2 regions of the Neobacillus terrisolis genome follow, and region 1 is predicted to be linked to the other one. Evidence: a T-box and tRNA genes for the amino acid it is inferred to sense, from the RefSeq annotation. Region 1 holds a T-box; the other holds one or more tRNA genes.
What was found. A T-box is a leader RNA that pairs with one kind of tRNA and senses whether it is charged. The one in region 1 lies ahead of ACI48O_RS08250 (valine--tRNA ligase), so its partner is inferred to be a tRNA-Val.
Positions count from the first base shown of each region.

Region 2: it encodes a tRNA-Val, which carries the amino acid that the T-box ahead of ACI48O_RS08250 (valine--tRNA ligase) is inferred to sense. The anticodon was not compared.

Region 1 covers NZ_JBKFGH010000011.1:212,193-215,617, reverse strand. Annotated here, with positions in the region: gene ACI48O_RS08250 (valine--tRNA ligase) at 1-1,959, opposite strand, end outside; T-box leader at 2,213-2,443, opposite strand; gene ACI48O_RS08245 (hypothetical protein) at 2,649-2,843, shown strand; gene ysxE (spore coat protein YsxE) at 2,861-3,425, opposite strand, start outside.
Region 2 covers NZ_JBKFGH010000004.1:298,665-302,089, forward strand. Annotated here, with positions in the region: gene ACI48O_RS03535 (YjcG family protein) at 1-210, opposite strand, end outside; gene ACI48O_RS03540 (alpha/beta hydrolase) at 376-1,116, opposite strand; tRNA gene ACI48O_RS03545 (tRNA-Val) at 1,380-1,451, shown strand; gene ACI48O_RS03550 (sulfite reductase subunit alpha) at 1,748-2,917, shown strand; gene ACI48O_RS03555 (Ig-like domain-containing protein) at 3,130-3,425, shown strand, end outside.

The DNA.
Region 1 (3,425 bases):
CATCTCAATATACCAATCACAGAAATCGTCCCAAATGAAGTTGTATAACGCACGGCCCACTTCACCGAACTCATAGCGATCAGACAAGCGCGTTACATTTTCAATCGTTTCGTTTAAACGAGTTAGGATCCACTTATCGGCAACGGATTTTTCTCCGCTTAAATCGATCTCATCATAAGTCATGCCGTTCATATTCATTAACGCAAAACGAGATGCGTTCCAAATTTTATTAGCAAAATTCCAGGTTGCTTCAACCTTCTCCGTGCTATAGCGTAAATCTTGACCTGGTGAGCTTCCAGTCGATAGGAAGTAGCGTAAGGAATCTGCACCGTACTGATCAATAACCTCCATTGGGTCTACACCGTTGCCAAGAGATTTACTCATCTTACGGCCTTGTGCATCGCGAACTAGGCCATGAATCAATACATCATTAAATGGACGTCCGCCTGTGAACTCAATCCCTTGGAAAATCATGCGCGATACCCAGAAGAAAATGATATCGTAGCCTGTTACTAGTGCCGCGGTTGGATAGTAGCGTTTAAAGTCCTCAGCATCTGCATCTGGCCAGCCTAATGTTGAAAATGGCCATAGTGCTGACGAGAACCATGTATCCAAAACGTCATTGTCTTGAACCCAGTTTTCACTGTCTGCTGGAGGCTCGTTTTCAACGTAAATTTCACCTGTTTCTTTATGGTACCAGGCCGGAATCCGGTGACCCCACCAAAGCTGACGTGAAATACACCAGTCACGGATATTTTCCATCCAACGTAAATACGTCTTTTCAAATCGATCCGGTACGAAGTTAACCTTTTCCTCCTCTTGCTGAAGAGCAATCGCTGCATCTGCTAATGGCTGCATTTTAACAAACCATTGTGTTGAAAGGTAAGGCTCAACAACCGCGCCACTGCGCTCAGAGTGTCCAACTGAATGAAGATGCTCTTCAATTTTGAATAGAACACCAGCTTCTTGTAGGTCCTTTACGATTTGCTTGCGGCATTCGAAACGATCCATGCCTTGGTACTTGCCAGCACGTGCGTTCATTGTTCCGTCTTCATTCATTACTAAAACGCGCTCAAGATTATGGCGATTTCCTAACTCAAAGTCATTAGGGTCATGAGCAGGAGTAATTTTAACCGCACCTGATCCAAATTCTATATCAACATAATCATCCCCAACGATTGGAATTTCTCGGCCAACGATTGGTAAAATAACGGTTTTGCCAATCATATCCTTGTAGCGCGGATCCTCTGGATGAACCGCAACTGCCGTATCTCCAAGCATCGTTTCCGGACGAGTTGTTGCTACTTCAATATAGCCCGATCCATCGGCAAACGGATATTTCATATGGTAAAACGCACCTTGTACGTCTTTGTAAATAACCTCAATATCAGAAAGTGCTGTTTTCGTAGAAGGATCCCAGTTGATGATGTATTCACCGCGGTAAATTAACCCTTTTTTATAAAGGTTTACGAATACTTCTTTAACAGCATCTGACAGGCCTTCATCAAGTGTAAAGCGTTCACGGCTATAATCGAGTCCAAGACCTAGTTTCGACCACTGCTCGCGAATATGGCCGGCATACTCTTCCTTCCACTTCCACGTTTCTTCAACAAATTTCTCACGACCAAGGTCGTAGCGACTTTTTCCTTCTCCACGAAGCTTTTCCTCTACCTTCGCTTGAGTGGCAATTCCGGCATGGTCCATTCCAGGGAGCCACAAAACATCGTACCCCTGCATCCGCTTCATTCTTGTTAAAATATCTTGAAGCGTTGTATCCCATGCATGGCCTAAGTGAAGCTTACCAGTTACGTTTGGCGGTGGAATAACAATTGTATAAGGCAGTTTATCAACATCATCCTTGGCTTCAAAAAATTTCCCGTTTAACCACCAATCATAGCGGCCCTGCTCAATTGCCCGGGGATCATATTTGGTCGGCATTGATAGTTCTTTTGTTTCCATTACACTTTCCTCCATTTTTTAAAAAATAGATCCGTTTCGTTAAACGCATTTTTTTAGGCTCTGTTAACCTTGTGTTGATTTCCGCTTCAGGCACTCGCTTTCCGCGGGCAGTCCGGGAGCCTCCTCGGCGCTTTTGCGCCTCCGGGGTCTCCCAAGACTTGCTTTTCCCGCAGGAGTCTCGTGCCTTCCGCTCCAATCAACAAGTGCTCAAAATCAACAGCCTTTTTATAAAACAAAAAACTCCATTCGTCATGAAAAGGACGAATGGAGTATGCTTCGCGGTACCACCTTTTTTCCAATTAGAAAAAGACATAATTGGCGCTTAAAACAATAACGGATGCTCCGTCTCCAACTACTGGAAAAATCGTTCGCAGGAGATGCTCAAGGGCGACCTTCCAATGGTCTGTATAGGAAGCTCTCAGCAAAATGCTTCCCTCTCTTTAACACAGATTTACACTGTACTCTTCCCTATCTTCGCTTTTATTTTCAATTATTTTCGGGTAGGCTTTAACCCCAGCCGATGACTTTATTCATAAGCTATACTACCTAAAAAAGGGGACTATCGTCAATCATCTTTACCGATTTTTTTCTAGTATATACATTTTTGGAGGAATGTTTCATATCTTGATAGCACTTTTACAAGAAATTGAGCATAGAATAGTAAAACAAAGTTGTGTGAAGGGGGAAGAATGTTGAAGCGCAGATATAATCCATACAAACTTCCACCATGGCTTCGAACCGTTCGCAATGTGTGCTGCCAATTTGTCATCCCATTCTGTGTTTTTCAAGGGATCCGAACGATATTCCTGCCGACGACCTTTGATGTTTTGCTGTTAACCATTCTGATCTTATTAGCGCTAGCCTTTCAATTTGAATTTTTATGATAAAGAGAAGGAGCCCATTATCCATTCTGGGCTCCTTCTTGTTGTTGTTGGGCGGCTGCTTCTTGCTGTCTTTGAATTTCCACCAGCCTGCTCACAACATATTCTATGTTTTTCAAAAGCCAATATTGGCGTTGAAGCTGCTGCGAGAATTTCCTTTCCTTTTTGCGATTATTTCGTGTGTGATATTTTTGGACAACATTTATTAGAGAGGACGGATGAGTAAAATAGCTCAGCATTAAATGTCTTTCCTCCTGTTTAAGCGGAAAATATTTAAGATAAATAAGCAGCCATTCAATACAGTCTTCACTCCGTTTTGGAAATCCCTTTAATGCCTGGGTTAAATAGGGAAGAAGGTCTTGGTAAGGCGAACCTTGCTTCGCCCTTTCAAAATTCATAAAATATCCGTACCCTTTATCATCAAATAGGAAATGATCTGAGGAAAATTTTCCGTGAATTAAAACAGATCTTATTTTTTCCTCTTCCTTTGTTTTTTCATACCAAGCTTCAAGCTGTTCCTTAGAGAACCGGAGTGCTTGGGAAACATCATGATAATAAAGACAAAATTGTAATTCAAACGGAGAC
Region 2 (3,425 bases), on a different contig from region 1:
TAATACTTTAAGTGAGAATGGCCGTGAATTTTTGGCAATCTGCTTGATTTTTTTGGTGATCTCGTTTATTTGATATTCGTCGGCTTCAAAAGGAGCCTTCAATGTTATATGTGGAGAGATTAATGCATAATGAGGGTCATATCTTTTTCGGTAAGAATTGGCTAAATCCTGCAATTTTTTCGAGGGAAATATCGCAACACCAAATTTCATATCACTACCTCCAGTTCGTTACTTAAAAAGCGGTTCGTCTTAGGCTAAATTCGAACAGTTATTAAAAAAAGCATGAAAAAAGCAGATTCTTATATATAAAGCGTTTTCATAATGATAATTATAACAAAATTCTTAAATGAATCCTATCCGTTCCCGAATGTAGAATCAGGTGGCAGGTTGATTCGAAAATAAGTATTTTAGGGCTCGTTTTACATCCTGCTGCCAAAACGTCCAAGTATGGTCACCATTGAATTCTTGATAGAAATAAGGAAAGCCTTTTTCCTTAAGCAGTCCCGAAAGAACCCGATTTGGTTCAATGAAATTTTCTTGTTGGCCTCTTGTCGTTTTGACAGATGTTTCTTCCGTTCCTATAACATGATAGATCTGGAGGATTGGAGTCCCGCTGAACTGTTTAACTGTCGATAGTAACGTATCATGGGCATAGGGGGACTGCAATGCAACTTTTCCAAATGTATGTGGATAGGTAAGTGCAGCCATGAATGAAATATACCCGGCTAATGAATCCCCAATCAAGGCTCTGCCCAGACCCATTTGATAAGTAGGAAATTCTTTATCTATAAACGGTACAAGCTCTTGGACTAGAAATTGAAGGTAGGAAGTCATTTTCGATCCGGCTGGATGGTACTTTTCGAGGCGGTCTTTTCCATTTTTATAAGGAATTCCTACGATGATGACTCTTTCGATTTCATTGTGATACAGAAGTTCCTCGGTGAATGCTGTTATCCTGCCGAGCTGGAAATAGTCTGCACCGTCTTGAGCAATTAATACATGATATTTATAAAGAGGTGAGTACGATGCCGGTAAGTAGACAAGAAAATTCACTTCTTCTCCAAGCTTGTTACTATAAATTGAGTAATCCTGAACGGAGCCTCTAGGATAATCCAATGATATTCCCCCTAAAGTGATGATGATTAGCTGCAGCGTTTATGAAAGATTTTATCACAATTGTATATAGATATTGAAGAATCCTATGCATCAATGAAGCGGTTCATGCCAAGTTTTCCAGAAAAATGTTGACATAATTATTAATATGAATATAATTAGAAATATACTTTTTAAAACATTATTATACGATCTGTTAGCCAGCTGGAGATTATCACCTTGACAGGGTGGGGGTCTTAGCTTAATATCACCATATAAAATATTACGACTTGTTAGCTCAGTGGGAGAGCACTTCCTTGACAGGGAAGGGGTCGGGGGTTCAAGTCCCTCACAGGTCATCATCTAATCCTAACATCATTTTGATGTTAGGATTTTTTCGTGTTTTAGAAATCTATCTGCAAGTAACAAATCAAAGTTAGTTTCTTTTATTTCAATATTTTCATTAGTCGTGGTACATTATAAAAAGGGAAATATAGGTGAAACGCTATTTGCACAAAAAAATAAAAAAATTATTATTAAAATGACTAATGCTTTATTTATAGAACATATGTAAAATAAGAATGTATGCGGTTACTATAAAAAGCCGAAAATTTCTGACTCCGTCAGATTAATAGATTACTTTTTTGAGGTGAAGATGATGCAAGAAACTATTACAAATGAAAAAACTACTTCAGCACCATATTCAAGAACAAATCCATTTCATGCAAAAGTACTTAAAAATGTGAACTTAAATAAAGATGGCTCTAGTAAAGAAACAAGACATATCGAGTTTTCCTTAGAAGGATCAGGTCTTTCCTATGTCGCTGGTGATGCTTTAGGGATTATTCCCGAAAATGATCCGGAACTTGTGGCTGCCCTGATTGAGGAAATGAATTGGAACCCTGAGGAAGAAGTTATTATTAATAAGCAAGGTGAGACGCTTCCATTAAAAGAAGCGTTAACAACATATTTTGAAATTACACTACTATCGAAAAAGGTATTGCAGCAAGCAGCTGAATTAACTGAAAGTGAACAGCTGCAAAAGCTGTTGTTAGTGGAAAATGCTAACGAATTAAAAGAATATTGCAATGGGCGAGATTTACTTGATATGTTACAGGATTTTGGACCGTGGAACGGCTCTCCTCAAGAATTTGTATCTATGTTAAGAAAAATGACACCGCGCCTATATTCCATTGCAAGCAGCATCAATGCTCACCCAGGTGAAGTTCATCTAACAATCGGTGCTGTAAGATATACAACTCATGGCCGTGACCGAAAAGGGGTTTGTTCTGTTTTAATTGCGGACCGTATTCAAGAAGGAGATACACTTCCGGTATTTGTTCAGCCAAATAAGCACTTCCATCTGCCTGAGTCTGTTGATAAAGATATCATCATGGTGGGTCCTGGGACAGGCATTGCACCATTCCGTTCCTTTATTGAAGATCGCGCTGTAACGAAAGCAACCGGCAGAACTTGGCTATTTTTCGGAGATCAGCATGCTGCAACGGATTTCCTTTATCAAGAAGAATTAGAACAATATCAACAAGTTGGTGTTGTGACAAAATTAGATACAGCATGGTCTCGTGATACAGACAAAAAGGTATATGTACAGCACAAACTACTTGAAAACAGCAAAGAATTATTTAATTGGCTTGATAACGGAGCATACTTCTATATTTGTGGAGATAAGGAACGTATGGCCAAAGATGTCCATAACACGCTTATTGAGGTTATTGCAAAAGAAGGTTCAATGTCACAAGAGGAAGCCGAAGCATATTTGAATGATATGAAAAAGCAAGGACGCTATCAACGTGATGTCTATTAAGATAAAATAGTGTTAATTTAAAGAGAGTGTCTTTTCCGAAATACTTAGGGGGACAACCCTCACTGGTTATCTAAAAAAACTTGTTAACGTTGAGTTAACAAGTTTTTTGTATTGGGTTACCTTTTTTATCCAAATTCTAGTAATCCAGTAATCTATCATGATAGAATGGACTATAACTATATTGATAATTAAACAGGCAGGAGAAAAAAGGAATGAAATTAAGCATACTGAAAGTAGGACTGTTAACTTGTTTAATGCTCTTGGGGTGGTCGTATAAAGAGGTATCTGCAGAGGCGACTTGGCCGACTAAATGTCCACAAGTCCAACCGAATCAAAATCCCTCTTTTCAACACATGAGCTGCTTATTAACGAATGCGGCCTTAGAAGGAAATATTCCTCCTGAGGTAGTTAAAGCTGTGGCTATGCAAGAAAGTGGTTGGAGACAATTTGGTGAGAATGGTCTGCCGATTATTTCACAAGATGGTGGGATCGGTCTCATGCAAATTAC